DNA from 2 places in the Hydrogenophaga sp. ZJX-1 genome. Region 2 is predicted to be linked to the other one. Evidence: predicted binding sites of a transcription regulator. Region 2 holds the regulator's gene; the other holds the start of a gene.
What was found. Region 2 encodes sigma-54, which starts transcription at its own class of promoters, with help from an activator protein. Its sites were predicted from a motif close to TGGCANGNAANCTGCTTT; they were not measured.

Region 1: a site for sigma-54 is predicted at 2,292-2,309, ahead of ACN5W5_RS01495 (PQQ-dependent methanol/ethanol family dehydrogenase). Genes of this name have one in related genera too.

The regions. Positions count from the first base shown of each region.
Region 1 covers NZ_JBMBRA010000001.1:293,858-301,341, reverse strand. Annotated here, with positions in the region: gene ACN5W5_RS01500 (c-type cytochrome) at 1-309, opposite strand, end outside; gene ACN5W5_RS01495 (PQQ-dependent methanol/ethanol family dehydrogenase) at 457-2,148, opposite strand; gene ACN5W5_RS01490 (quinoprotein relay system zinc metallohydrolase 1) at 2,486-3,475, opposite strand; gene ACN5W5_RS01485 (quinoprotein dehydrogenase-associated SoxYZ-like carrier) at 3,472-4,275, opposite strand; gene ACN5W5_RS01480 (ABC transporter permease) at 4,272-5,117, opposite strand; gene ACN5W5_RS01475 (branched-chain amino acid ABC transporter substrate-binding protein) at 5,099-6,268, opposite strand; gene ACN5W5_RS01470 (PQQ-dependent catabolism-associated beta-propeller protein) at 6,418-7,410, opposite strand.
Region 2 covers NZ_JBMBRA010000009.1:171,169-178,652, reverse strand. Annotated here, with positions in the region: gene ACN5W5_RS22005 (THUMP domain-containing class I SAM-dependent RNA methyltransferase) at 1-1,192, opposite strand, end outside; gene rpoN (RNA polymerase factor sigma-54) at 1,340-2,992, opposite strand; gene lptB (LPS export ABC transporter ATP-binding protein) at 3,105-3,881, opposite strand; gene lptA (lipopolysaccharide transport periplasmic protein LptA) at 3,887-4,522, opposite strand; gene ACN5W5_RS21985 (thiol:disulfide interchange protein DsbA/DsbL) at 4,662-5,300, opposite strand; gene ACN5W5_RS21980 (SPOR domain-containing protein) at 5,373-6,047, opposite strand; gene argS (arginine--tRNA ligase) at 6,062-7,484, opposite strand, start outside.

The DNA of each region.
Region 1 (7,484 bases), on a different contig from region 2:
CATGACCCACTCGGCCAGGGTCTTGATGTCGGCGGGGCTCATGCCGGGGTGAGGCGGCATGGGGATACGTCCCCACTTGCCCTTGGAGCCGTACTGGATGGACTGCACCAGCGAGGCCACGGCGTCTTTGTCGTCCTTGTATTTTTCGTGCACGGCACTGTAGGCCGGACCGACCACTTTTTCGTTGGCCGAGTGACAGGAGAAGCAGCCGTTGGCCTTGGCCATTTCAATGGCGGCGGCGGCGTCGAGCGCGTGGACCGGGGCGCTGAGGCCAGCAAGGGCGGAGACAAGGATCAGAACGGGTCGCATGGCAAGGCACCTGAAAGAAGAAAAGAGAGATGGAAAACAAACACGGGACAAAAAAAGGGCGGGGTCGACCGTTCGCACGCGTGCGGCGGCCGACACCGCCCAATGTGGCAGGGCCGCCCCTTCAGGCTGCGCCCCGCTGCCGCTGAATCACTTCATCAACTTGAAGGTCCAGACCGAGCCGCCCTGTTCGAGGAAGTTGACCTTCTTGGCCACTTCACCGCCCCACAGGGGCACCGCGCCGCCCCAGCCGGAGACCACGCTCACGTACTGCTCGCCGCCTTCGGTCCAGGTGATGGGAGGTGCCACCACGCCGGAGCCGGTCTGGAACTGCCACACCACCTTGCCGGTCTTGGCATCGGCGGCCTTGAGGTAGCCTTCAGGCGTGCCCCAGAACACCAGGTCGCCCGCGGTCAGCACACCACCCCAGAGCGGGGCTTCGTTCTTGACTTCCCACTCGACCTTGCCGGTCTTGGGGTTGATGGCGCGCAGCGAACCGATGTGGTCGTCAAACAGCGGCTTGATGGTGAAACCCGCGCCCAGGTAGGCGGCGCCCTTCTTGTAGGTGATGGGCTCGTTCCAGATCTCCATGCCCCATTCGTTGGTGGGCACGTAGAACAGGCCGGTCTTCGGGCTGTAGGCCATGGGCATCTGGTTCTTGCCACCCAGGAAACCCGGCGCCGAGAACACGGACTTGCCCTTGGCACCGTCGCCACCGGCGGCCGTCGGGTCGCCCGGGCGGTTGGCCGGGTCAAAGTTCGGGCGGCCGGTCTTGAGGTCGATGCCGGTGGCCCAGGTCACCTTCTTCACGAAGGGGAAGGCGTTGAGCAGCTTGCCGTTCTCGGCGTCCATCACGTAGAAGAAGCCGTTGCGGTCGGCCTTGGCGCCGACGCGCTTGCCGTCCATGTCGAAGGTGATGAACTCGTTCACGCCGTCGTAGTCCCAGCCGTCGTTGGGCGTGGTCTGGTAGTGCCACTTGATCTGGCCGGTCTTCACGTCGATGGCGACGGTGGAAGCCGAATACAGGTTGTCGCCCTTGCGCACATGGCTGTTCCAGGGGCCGGGGTTGCCGGTGCCGAAATAGGCCAGCTTGGTCTTGGGATCGTAGCTGCCGCCCAGCCAGGTGGCCGCGCCGCCGGTCTTCCAGGTCTCGCCAGGCCAGGTGGCGTTGGTGGTGCCGGTGATGCCGTTTTCCTTGCCGTCCTTGTAGCCCATGTGGCCTTCGACCACGGGGCGCGTCCAGACCATCTTGCCGGTCTTGGGGTCGCGCGCTTCGACGCGGCCAACCACGCCGAACTCACCACCGGAGACACCGGTCATGAGCAGGCCTTCGGCGATCAGCGGCGCAGCGGTGTAGCTGTAGCCGGCGGAGTAGTCGTCGATCTTCTCGCGCCAGACCACCTTGCCGGTTTCCTGGTCGAGCGCCACCAGCTGGGCGTCCAGCGTGCCGAAGATGACGAGGTTGTCGTACAGGGCAGCGCCGCGGTTGATCACGTCGCAGCAGGGCATGATGCCTTCGGGCAGGCGGTGCTCGTACTTCCAGAGCTTCTTGCCGGTCTTGGTGTCCACCGCGTAGATGCGCGAGTAGGACGCGGTGACGAACATCTTGCCGTTGTTGACCAGCGGCTGCGACTGCTGGCCGCGCTGCTTTTCACCACCGAACGACATGGACCACACGGGCACCAGCTTGCTGATGGTTTTTTCGTTGATACCGGTCAGCGGTGAATGGCGCTGGCCCTGGGTGCCGAGGCCCCAGCTGAGCACGTTGTCGGGTGTCTTGGCGTCGTCTGCGATCATCGCGTCGGTCACCCCCTGGGCGCTGACGTGGGCCGTGGCGGCCATGACCAAAAGGCTCAATAGAGTGCGTTTCACTGGGTGGTCTCCTGCTCGTTTGTGAGGTTGATGGCTTGTGGGAACTGGCCGTGCCGCCTGACCGCTCTTCTGGCTCCAGCCCCTCCGGTCTCGGACATGCACGCGGGGAAGAAATGGCAACTTCTGTGCCAGTGCAAACCCTAGGGTTTTCACTGATCGGAATACCCCCACAACGCCACGACCGGGCCGCCGGACGGCCGCAAATGCGCCAAACCCGAACCGGGTGGCGAGACACCCTTGTGACAGTGTTCAGAAATGTCGCAGTGCCTGCGGTGCAGCGCTCCCGGGCCGCAACACGGCACGCTGCTCAGGGCCGGCGGACAGGTTCAGCCAGCACGCGCTGTTCGTAACGCGGGTACCACTGCGTGAGCGATCGGTGCAGCTCGGCGGGCTGGGCGGCCCAGCGCTTGAAACGCTCGGGCACGGGCGTGCCCAGCACCTCGCCGAGGTCGAGGCCGCGCTCGGCACTGTTCTGCATCAGGCTCGTGAGCCAGCGCAGCCAGTCCCGCGTCTGCTGCACCCCGGCCACACCGCTGTGCACCGGGCCGTGGCTGGGAACCACGGTTTTTGCGGCACCGCTGGTGATGAGCTGTTCCAGCACATCCAGACTGGCCAGCCACGCGGCGAAGTCGGCGTGCGGTGTGGTGGGCACACGTTCGGCGAACACCAGACCGCCGGCAAACAGCACGCCGGTGTGGTGGTCGAGCAGCACCAGGTCGTCGGCGGTGTGGCCGTGCAGGCGTTGGAGTTCCAGCTTGTGCTGGCCGAGCTGCAGCGTCTGCGGCAGCACGGCCTCGCGCGCGGGGGTGGACTCTGTTCCACGCATCCAGTCGCCGCAGAGTCGGTAGAGGTTGTCGGCGTAGGCCGTGCCTTCGGCCTGCATGCCGCTGATGCTGCCGGCCAGCGCCTGCGTGGGCCGGTCGGCCCAGGCCTGGTTGCCGAAGAAATAGTCGGGGTGCAGGTTGAGTTCGATCACGCGTTGCACCGGCTCACGCGTGACGCGTTCGATGGCGCGGCGCTGCTGCTCGCCGTACAGGCGCGAAGGCCCGGTGTTGATGACCACCACGCCCGCGCCGGTGGCGATGAAGGCGGTGTTGATGATGTTGCAGCCGTTGGCACGGCTGAAGTCCTGCACCGCGCCTTCGATGACCCAGGTGCCATCGGCGATCTGGCGCGGTTGCAGGTCGTAGTTGAACGCGGCGGCGTCGGGCTTGGATGCCGGCGGTGGCACGGCGATGGTCTGTGCCTGCGCCGTACCCACGAGCGCAAACGCTGTGAAAAGCAGAAGCCGCTTCACACGCCCACCTCGGCATCAATCCGGTTGCCGTTGTTGTCGCGTCCGATCAGTCGCAGGCCTGGGACCGCCTGCGGTGGCAGTTCAAAGGTGATGATCGGGTTCTCCGACACCGGTTCGTGCAAGGCCAGCTTCCACCAGGCCTGGCCCGTGCTGTCCACCAGCTGCAGCTCTTCGATGTAGAAAGCCGGGATGCCCGCGACCAGCCCCGTGTCCATCGGGTGCATCACGCGCACCCGCAGGCGCCGGCTGCCTTCGAGCACGTTGTTGAAAAACCGCGCCTGCACCTGACCCAGGGTCTTGCTCCAGGAACCGTCGGCGCGCGTGAGGCCGGGCACCGTGCAGCCACCGCCAGCCGCCTGCACCCAGGTGCTGCCCACATGCCACTGGCCGTCCTGGGTCTGCACAAAGGCGCGCACCGGCGAGGCCTGCTCCATGCGGATGCGGAAGGCCAGCATGGGCAGCGCGCGCAGAGGTTCGAAGTCCAGCACCTGACGCACCGGGTTGCGGTCCACCGCCACGCGGATGCGCGCGACACCGCCACCCACCTGGCCGAGTCCGCGCGCGTCCACCAGCAGCGGCACGTTCATCGCGTCGTCGGCAAAGGCCGGGCCCTTGATCATCACCGCGTCGGAGAACTTCGCCGTGGCCTTGCCGATCGTCTGCTCGCGCAGACTGGGGTATTGCATGGAGCCCAGCGGATCACCGCCGGTCTGGTCGTCTTGCGCGCGTAGCGCGGCGGGCACCAACACGCCAAGCAAGCCGCAACCCAGCAGATGGCGGCGTTGAATGATCGGGCTCATCCACCGCCTCCCTTGCTCTTGACCCATCCGCGTTGCGGGTCGTAGCCCCACAAAGCGGCCACGAAAAACACCACGCCGCAGCCCACCACCACCGACCACGACAAGGCCGTGAACTGCCCCACCAGCGCATAGCGCATCGCCTCCACCGCGTGCGTGAAGGGGTTCCACTCCGCCAGCCGGAGCAGCCACCAGGCACCCGATTCTTCGAGCTTCCACAGCGGGTACAGCGCGGGGCTGATGAAGAACATGGGGAAGATCACGAAGTTCATCGTGCCGGCGAAGTTCTCCAGCTGCTTCACGTACACCGAGAGCATCAGCCCGAGCGCGGCCAGCATCGTGGCGCCGCAGGCCATGGCGACCAGCAGGCCCGGCAGGTTGGCCAGCGGCACCTCGACCCCGAAGGCCCAGGCGATGGCGAGGAACACCCCCATCTGCAGCACCGAGAGGCAGGTGCCCGCGAGCAGCTTGAAGGCCAGCAACCAGCCACGCGCCAGCGGCGCGGTGAGCAGCAGGCGCATGACACCCATCTCGCGGTCGTACACCATGGACAGCGAGCTCTGCATGCCGTTGAACAGGGCCACCATGCCGAGCAGGCCCGGCACCATGTAGGCCTTGTATTCGATGTAGGTCTCGTAGGGCGGCACGATGGCGACGCCGAACACGTTGTTGAACCCGGCGGAAAACACCACGAACCACAACAGCGGCCGCACCAGCGCCGAGCCCAGGCGCGTGGGCTGGCGCAGAAAACGGTTGAGCTCGCGCCCCACCACCGCGCGCAGTGCGCGCAGCAGGTGCAGGGGCAGCGGTGGCGCAACGGCCGGCATCACGGACGCGACTTGCATGCACTCTCCTGTTCATCGACACCCAGCGTGTCGAGCACTTCCCTGGGATGCAACACGCCGTCCAGCGGCGCGGTACCGACCACGCCGTCCACATGGCTCAGGAACAGCGACTGGCGCAGCTGGCCGTCCCAGGCCCGGAACGACAGATTGCGGCCCTTGAAGCCGTCGAGCGTGGTGCTGCCCCCGCGCAGCGCCTTGAGCTGCTGCGCCACCGGCGCCTTGGGGTTCTCGGCGAGCACGGTGGCCACCGCGCGGCCCGCCGCCCAGGCCGCCCAGTCGGGTCCCCGCATCGGCCGGTCCACCAGCTTGACAAAGCGGCGCGTGAGTTGCGGGCCGCCGTAGCGCTCCCACTGCGGGTGCCAGGCCGTGGCCACCAGGCCGTTGGCACCGACCACCGGGCGCGGCCACTGCGTGGCGTAGGGCAGCAAACGCGCGAACTCGCCGTCGCTGTCCATCACCGCCACCACCTCGTGTTCGCGGTCGCCGGTGAGCAGGCGCGTGTTGCCCAGGTCACGTTCGCGCGGGTCGCCGGTGAGCTTGAACGGCTTCTGCGCCACGACCTTGATGCCAAAGCGTTTGGCCGAGCGGTTGAAGGCCTCGGTCATCAGCGCGTCGCCCGGCAACGGCCCCTGCAACAGCAGCGCCTTGCGCCAGTTGCGTGCGGCCAGGTACTGGGCCAGCGCGTCGCCGAACATGGCGCGGCTGGGGGCCGTGTGCAACAGGTGGGCGGCACACTGGGCGCCGCGCAGGCTGTCGTCGTCCAGCGCGGCGTTGAACACGATGGCACCGCCCAGTGCAGCGGGCGCGGCCTGCACCAGGGCTCGCAGCTCGGCCAGCGGCAGATCGGCCACCACGTGCTGCACCCTCAGAGCCTTCAGCTCGGCCAGCGCCTTGGGCAGCGCCGCGGCGTTGGGCAGCACCACGTCCTTCACCACCAGCTCCAGCCCGGCCGCGTCCAGCTCAAACGCCGAGTCCTCCGCCGCCAGCTTCACGCCGTCGATGGCCCGCCCGGTCGGGTGACCCGGATAGCCCTTCTCCATGCGGCGCGGCGCGTGGCGCGGGTCGCCGTCCAGCGACACCACCGCGATGGTGACCTTGGTGGCCGCGAAAACCGGCGAAGAAAGAAAGCCCGAAACGCCCAACAACGCCAACCCAGCAGCGCGCCACAGACCCCAACCCAGAATGCCGCGGAACCGGCTTTGCCGGGCCGCAGGCATTGCCCCCCCGGGGGGGTATGCGGCTAAGCGAATTGCCGCTTGCGGCGGCAATTCGGGGCGCAGCGAGCAAGCAACGGGGGGGGTCATTTAACTAAGATCGAGTGCGGCACCCGCCCGGCCGGCACCGTCTTGATCGCCTTGCCACTGGCAGCATCCACCAGCGTCATGTCGTCCGACAGTCCGTTGGCCACGTACAGCGTCTTGCCGTCCGGCGCGAAGCCCATGCCCCAGGCGCGCTTGCCGACCAGGATCTGGCTCTTCACCGCCTTGGTGGCCACGTCGATCTGCGCCACATGGTTGGCCCTGCCCAACCCGACCCAGATGCTCTTGCCATCTGGGCTGATGGTCATGCCCACGGGCGTGATGTCGGCCTGGCGCATGCCCTTGACTTCGAACTTGATCTTCTGCTTCTCGGTGTGGGTCTTCGTGTCGACCACGCTGACGGTGGCGTCGAGTTCGTTGGTCACCCAGAGTTCGGCACCATCGGGCGACAGCACGAAGCGGCGCGGGCGCTTGCCGACCTTGATGTTCTTCGTGACCTTCTTCGTGGCGAGGTCGATCACGTGGACCACGTTGGCCACCTCGGAGGTGACGTAGGCCGTCTTGCCGTCGGGCGTGACCAGCACGCCTTCGGGCTCACCACCGGTCTTGACCTCGAACACCGCCTTCTTCGTGCCGATGTCGTAGGCGGCCACCACGTTCTCGTCTTCGATCGACACGTAAGCGGTCTTGCCGTCGGGGCTGAGGGCAAACATCTCGGGGCTGTCGCCCAGGGGCACCGTGCCGGCCAGCTTGCCGGTGGCCACGTCCACCACACCCATGGCGTTGCTGTCGCCACAGATCACGAGGATCTGCTGGCCGTCGCCGCTGAAGCGCATGTCGCGCGGACGCTTGCAGACGTCGATGGCGCCGGTGCGCTCACCCTGGGTGTCGAAGACATAGATCTTGTTGTCCTTCTCGCTCGACACATAGACCTTGCCGGCACCCTGGGCCTGGGCCGACAAGGCGAGCGAGGCGACAGCTCCGGCGAGTGACACGGCGCGCAGGGCAGAAGCCATCGTGGCACGAAGGGGCATGAAAAGTCTCCTGTCTTTCTGGGTATCGGCGAACGGTGTTCGTCCGGCGCACGTCGAGGTGCGCACGAGCGATC
Region 2 (7,484 bases):
TGAGCAGCCAGGCGCTCCAGCCGGCGTAGTGGCTTTTCCAGTGGGCGGCGAGCTGCAGGAAGAATTCGCTGCCGTCGCCGCCGTCACTCATCTGCGCGCTCTCGCGGCCCAGGCCGGGCGCGGGTGGAGCGGCCTTGCCGGCGGTGAAGGTGCGCGGTGCGCGCGGCTCCATGCGCTGGGCGCGGGCACTGGCATTCTCACCGGCCACGCCGGCCGCGGCGATGCGCTCGCCGTAGGGCGGGTTGAGCAGCATCACACCGGGCTTCTGGGTGGGCGGCAAACGTTGCAGCGCATCACCGCCACGCAGTTCGATGGCGTGGGCCACGCCCGCGCGCTCGGCGTTGCGTTGCGCAAAATCGACCATGCGGAACGAGACGTCGCTGCCGAACACGATGGGCGCGTGGCCTTCGGGCCAGTCGCGCATGTCGCGCTCGGCTTCGTCCTGGATCGCTGTCCACACGTGCTGCTGGTAGGGCAGCATCTTTTCAAACGCAAAGCGGCGCAGCATGCCAGGCGGTATGTTGAGCGCGATCTGCGCCGCCTCGATCACCACCGTGCCGCTGCCGCAGCAGGGGTCGTACAGCGGAGTGATGTCGTCCAGCGATTCGGCCGCGCCGCCGTTCCAGCCGGTGGCGGCGATCATGGCCGCGGCCAGGGTTTCCTTCAGCGGCGCGTCGCCCTTGTCTTCGCGCCAGCCGCGTTTGAACAGCGGTTCGCCCGAGGTGTCGATGTAGAGCGTGAGTTCGTCGGTGGTCAGGTGGGCGTAGATGCGCACGTCGGGCCAGGTGGTGTCCACGCTGGGGCGCTCGCCGCGTTTGTCGCGGAAGCGGTCACAGATGGCGTCCTTGATCTTCAGTGCGGCGAAGTTGAGGCTGGTCAGCGGGCTGTGCTGCGCGGTGATCTCGACCTTGATGGTCTGCTGCGGCGTGAACCAGATTTCCCAGGCGATCTCGCCGGCCGCGTTGTACAGGTCCTGCTCGCTGCGGTAACCACCGTGCCACAGCTGCACCAATACCCGTTGAGAGAGTCGGCTGTGCAGGTTCAGACGCATGGCGTCGCGCCACGAGGCCTTGATGCCCACGCCGCCGCGTGCCTTGAAGGCCAGCGGTTCGTTGGTGATGCGCTGCACCTCGTCGGCGAGCATGTCCTCCACGCCAGCGGCGCAGGGGAGAAAGAGTTTGAGCTGGTTCACGGCAGGTACTGAAGATGTTGAGCGCGGGTGCGTCCGCAGGTGGCGACTACGCGGCCCAGCTTCCGGCACGTGCCACGGAACTGGCTTTGCCAGGCCGCGGGTGCGGTCCCCCTTGAGGGGGGAGACGCGAAGCGGCGCAGGGAGTGTTCACAGCGCTTTGCGCAGGTTGGCCGGCGCGATGCGCAGCGCCTCGCGGTACTTGGCCACGGTGCGGCGCGCGCATTCGATGCCCTGCTCCTTGAGCAGGTCGGAAAGCTGATTGTCGGACAGCGGTTTCTTCGGCTCTTCCGAGGCGATGAACTGCTTGAGCAGGGCGCGTACCGCGGTGCTCGACGCGTTGCCCCCAGTTTCGGTACCGAGCGAGGATCCGAAAAAGTACTTGAGCTCGTAGGTACCAAACGGCGTGGCCATGTACTTGGCGGTCGTCACGCGGCTGATGGTGGACTCGTGCAGGCCCAGCTCGTCGGCGATCTCGCGCAGTACCAGCGGGCGCATGGCGAGTTCACCGTGCATGAAGAAGTTGCGCTGGCGCTCGACGATGGCGCTCGACACGCGCAGGATGGTGTCGAAGCGCTGCTGGATGTTCTTGATGAACCAGCGCGCTTCCTGCAGGCGCTGCTGCATGGCGGCGTGGCCGGCTTCACCGCCGTTGTCGCGACCACCGCGGTTTTGCCGCATGGCGTTGGCGTAGACGTCGTGCACACGCAGGCGCGGCATCACGTCGGGATTCAGGATGACCTTGAAACCCCGGCCGGCGCGCGTGACGATGACGTCGGGCACGACCACGTTGCGCTCGACATCGATGAAGCGGCGCCCGGGTTTGGGTTCCAGCCGGGCGATGATGGCCAGCGCAGCACGGGCGGTTTCATCGTCGATGCCGCACAGGGCACACAGGCGCTTGATGTCGCGTTTGGCCACCAGTTCCATGGACTGGTTGCAGATGGCCAGCGCCGCGCGAGCTTCGGGGGAGTTGCGCAGCTCCTCGATCTGCAGCCGCAGGCATTCGCCGAGGTTGCGCGCGCCCACACCGGTGGGCTCCATGTGCTGCAGCAGGCCCAAGGCCATGCGCAGCTGGGCTTCAGCGACCTCCAGCTCCTCGATCCCGGGAGCGGCCGCCTCGCGGCCGTGCATGAGCCGCCAGAAGCCCAGGGCGAGCTCGGCCAGGTCGTCTTCCAGGTAGGCGTCGTCGTTGAGCGACTCGATCAGGAAATACAGCGCCGCCTGGTCTTCGTCGCTCAGCCGCAGACAACGGGCCTGCTCGTGCAGGTGGTCCTGCAGACTGACGGGGCTGCGGGCCAGGTCGGCTGCGCTGGCGGTTTCGTCGTCGTCGCCGCCCGAACCGCTGTTGCGCGCGGGTGCGTCACCGCCCCATTCGCTGTCGTCGGGCGCCATCTCGACCGTGCCATCGCCTTCCCAGCTTTCTTCCACCGGGGTGGCACCGTCGAGCCGGCTTTCAATCTCGTCGCCAGAGCCGCTGTCAGCGGGCGTGTCGGACGTGCTGCTGACGCGGTCGGGCAGCGGGCCGTCGTATTCGGTCGGCGCGGCCACGGCGTCGGCCACCGGCAACGCGGCCTCGGCGATCTGTTCGCCCGCGCTCACCGGCGCATCGACCTGCTCCAGACCGAAGGCTTCGCGCTCGGCGATGTCTTCGGTGCGCTCCAGAAACGGGTTTTCGTCGAGCATCTGCTCGACCTCCTGCGCCATTTCCAGCGTGGAGAGTTGCAGCAGCCGGATGGACTGCTGCAACTGGGGCGTCAGCGCCAGATGCTGCGAAACACGCAGGGACAGGCCTTGTTTCATGCCTGGAAGTACAGCAGTGCGAAACGGAGATTCGCCGCCGGGCCGCCCCAAGGCGAATCAGCCCCCTCGGGGGGCAGCGAAGTACATGAAATGACGATCGTGGAGGTCATGTTCACATGCGGAAGTTCTCACCCAGGTACACACGGCGTACTTCGGCGTTTTCGATGATCTCGGCCGTCGTGCCGCTGGCCAGGACGTGACCGTCGCTGATGATGTAGGCGTGGTCGCAGATGCCCAGGGTTTCGCGCACGTTGTGATCGGTGATCAGCACGCCGATGCCGCGGGACTTCAGGAACCCGATGATGTGCTGGATCTCCAGCACGGCAATCGGGTCGATACCGGCAAAGGGCTCGTCCAACAGGATGAAACGCGGGCGCGTGGCCAGGGCACGGGCAATCTCCACCCGGCGCCGCTCGCCACCGGACAGGGAGGGTGCGGGCGAATCGCGCAGATGGTCCACCCTCAGATCCTTGAGCAGTTCGTCGAGCCGGCTGGCGATTTCAGGTTCGCTCAGGGCATGGCCATCCACATCGTGCTGCAACTCCAGCACGGCGCGCACGTTTTGCGCCACCGTGAGCTTGCGGAAGATCGAGGCTTCCTGGGGCAGGTAACCCAGGCCCATGCGGGCACGGCGGTGGATCGGCAAGGCTTCGATGCGCTGGCCGTCGAGCAGGATCTGCCCACCATCAGCGCGCAGCAGGCCCACGATCATGTAGAACGAGGTGGTCTTGCCCGCGCCGTTGGGGCCCAGCAAGCCGACCACTTCACCTTTGTCGACCTTGAGGGAGACATCCTTGACCACCTTGCGGCTGCCATAGGCCTTCATCAGACCCTGAACTTCCAGACTGCTGCGCACCGCCATCGCCGGTGGCGTACTGGCCATGGGCATGGTCGTCACTGCTTCTTCTCGTTGAGATTGGTGCTGGGGCGCAGTTGGGCTGGATCGGTGGCGGGAGCGGGTGCCGCATCTGCCTCCGGAATGGGTGTCAGCATCGCCCGCACCCGACCCGAGGGGTTGGCGGCGGTGCGGTTGGCGGGGCCACCCTTGACGGTGAACACCTCGGTCAGGCTGTTGTAGGTGATCTGGTTGCCCACGCTTTCGTCGTTGAGCAGGGTGCCGCGGTAGCGGCGCAGCACGGCGCTGCCGGTGAACACCACGGTCTGGGCCTTGCCGTCGTATTCGATGCGCTCGCCCTCGCCTTCGATCCACTCGTCCAGGCCCTCGCGCTTCTGGCGGAAGAAGCCAGGCGCTGCCGCCGTGCCGGTCACCACGCCGAACTGGTTGCCCTGCGGGTCCTGGCGCACGTCCATCTTGCTGCCCCGCATGACGATGGTGCCCTTGGTGATCAGGACGTTGCCGGTGAAGACGCTGGTCTGCCGCGTGTCTTCGTAGCGCAGCGAGTCCGCCTCGATGTTCATGGGCTTGTCTTTGTCGGCCAGCTCCGCCTGGGCCGCGCCTGCCAGCACCAGACCGGCCATCGAAGCCAGGAAGCGAAGGGTCCATCGGGGGGGAAAGTGGTGTGTGGGCATGGCTTTAGTGGGGCACAAATCTTGCATTCATTGTAACGGCGCAAAGCCGACTTGTTGGCGATCGGCACTCAATCGACAGCCCCTGAAAACACAAGACCCGCCAGATGCGGGTCTTGTCTCGAGCTGGGGGAAGCAAAGATCAGGCTTTGCGCGCTTCGACGATGAGCGAATCGGCAATCAGCATGGTGCGTGGCCCCTGTCCGCCGATGTAGAAACGGCCCGCCACGCCCAGTGCCGGCGTGCCCTCCACGTCGTAGGCGTTCTGCAACGCAGTGGCGGCCTCGGCCATCTTGACGGCACTGCCGTTGAAGAAGCCGATGAACTTTTCACGGTCGACGCCCTGCTTTTCCACCCACGCGATGATCGCCGGCGCCGTGGTCAGCGGCAAGCGCTCTTCGTGAAAGGCCTTGAACACCTTCCCGTGCAAGGTGTCGACCAGGCCCATGGACTCCAGTGCGAAATACAGGCGCTGCATGGGCACGAACGCCTGGGTGAACGCCACCGGCACGCGACGCACCTTCACGTCGGCGGGCAGCTTCTTGATCCAGGCGTTGAGCAGCGGTTCGAAATTGAAACAATGGATGCAGGAGTAGGCAAAAAACTCCACCACCTCCACCTGCCCGGGCGGCGTGCTGACCGGCACCGGCTGGCTCAGGCGGACATAGTCCTTGCCTTCCTTGAACCCGACGCGCTGGGCCCAGGCGGGGCTGATGCCAAGGCCACTGGCGGCGAGGGCACCGGCAGCCAGCAGAGAACGGGAAATATCGCGGCGTTGCATCAAATCAAACTCCTTGTGTTGGCCTGCTTGGTCTCAAGGGCCCGGGCAAAAGTTCCGGAACACGCACCCGTCTCAGCGCTGAACGCGCACCAGGGCGGCTTCCACCCCGTTGATCTCGAGTTGCTCCAGTGTCGCGTCGGCCATGGCTTTCTGGCTGAATGGTCCGACGCGCACCCGGAAAACGGCGCGCCCCGACTGTTCCCGCTCGCTGATGTCGGCCGCCATGCCCAGCATGGCTAGACGCGCGCGCTGGGCTTCGGCTTCTTCGGGTGCACGGAAGGCGCCCGCCTGCACGAAGTACGTGAAAGGATCGGCAGCCGCCGGCGCGCCGGCCGACGGGGCTCCCCCATTGGCGGCACCGGTGCGCGAGCGCATCAGTTCACCGAGGGGATCGGCCTGCGTGGGCGCCGTTGCCGGCTGCGGGGCGACGGGCTTGCCAGCGGCCGGACTTTCCGCCGGTGCGGCCACGACCGGCGCGGGCGCCGGGTCCGGGATCACCACCATTGGCGGCACGGTCGCCGGGCTGGTGCCCAAGGCGGCGTTCGGGTTCCAGCCCTTGTTGCGCTCGGCTTCCTCCACATCCTGCGCCGGCTTGCGCGACACGCCCCGGTCGACAAAGGGCACCGGGACGCGCGTGACGTACACCGCCACCGACAGCGCAATGCCCAGCCCCACGAGCAGGCCGATCACGAAGCCCGTGAGCGTGCCGCCAAAGTGTTTCCGGGCCAGCAGGGTAGGTTTTTTCATGGGGAACATCAGCTTCACATCTTTTGTGGGGCGCTCACGCCCAGAACCGCCAGACCATTGTGCAACACCTGGGCGGTGGCTTTCACCAGCGCCAGACGGGCCAGCTTCACCGCCTCGTCGTCCACCAGGATGCGCTCGGCGTCGTAGTAGCTGTGGTAGCTGGCGGCCAGCTCGCGCAGGTAGAAGGTGACGTCGTGCGGCGCGAAGTCGCGCGCGGCGTCGGCCAGCATGGCGGGGTATTTGGCCAGCAGCAGCATCAGCGCCTGCGCGGCCGGGCTCTCCAGCGCCGCGAGGTCCACGCCGCTCAGCGTGGCCGGGTCGCCGCCCCAGGAAGCCAGCACCGAACAGATGCGCGCGTGCGCGTACTGCACGTAATAGACCGGGTTGTCGTTGTTCTTCTGCACGGCCAGGTCGACGTCGAAGGTGTATTCGGTGTCGGGCTTGCGGCTCAGCAGGAAGAAGCGCACCGCGTCTTTCGACGTCCATTCGATCAGGTCGCGCAGCGTCACGTAGCTGCCGGCGCGTTTGCTGATCTTGACCTCTTCGCCGCCCTTGACCACGCGCACCATGGTGTGCAGCACGTAGTCCGGATAGCCCTCTGGAATGCCCACGCCCGCGGCCTGCAGGCCGGCGCGCACGCGGGCAATCGTGCCGTGGTGGTCGGTGCCCTGGATGTTGATCACCTTGGTGAAACCGCGCTCCCACTTGCTGATGTGGTACGCCACGTCGGGCACGAAGTAGGTGTAGGAACCGTCGCCCTTGCGCATCACGCGGTCCTTGTCGTCACCGTAGTCGGTGGACTTGAGCCACAGCGCACCGTCCTGCTCGTAGGTCTTGCCGGCGTCGCGCAGCTTCTGCACCGTGGCGTCGACCTTGCCGCTGGTGTAGAGGCTGGATTCGAGGTAGTAATGGTCGAACTTGACGGCGAAGGCCTGCAGGTCCAGGTCTTGTTCGTGGCGCAGGTAGGCCACGGCGAAGAGGCGGATGTCGTCGAGCGCGTCCACGTCGCCGCTGGCGGTGAATTCGCGGTCGTCGGAGTGCACCGTCTTCCTGGCCAGGTAGTCGTTGGCGATGTCCTGGATGTAGTCGCCGTTGTAGGCGGCTTCGGGCCATTCGGGGTCGCCGGGCTTGAAACCTTTGGCGCGCAGCTGGGTGCTGTTGGCCAGGGTGCCGATCTGCACGCCCGCGTCGTTGTAATAGAACTCGCGGTGCACGTCCCAGCCCTGGGTCTGGTACAGGCTGCAGATCGCGTCGCCGAGGGCGGCCTGGCGGCCGTGGCCCACGTGCAGCGGGCCGGTGGGGTTGGCGGAGACGAACTCGACCATCAGGCGCTGGCCGTTGCTCGGCGCCATCCCGAAGCGTTCGCCGCCTTCGAGCACTTCTTTCACGATCTGCTGCTTGGCCGCGGGCTTGAGGCGGATGTTGATGAAGCCGGGG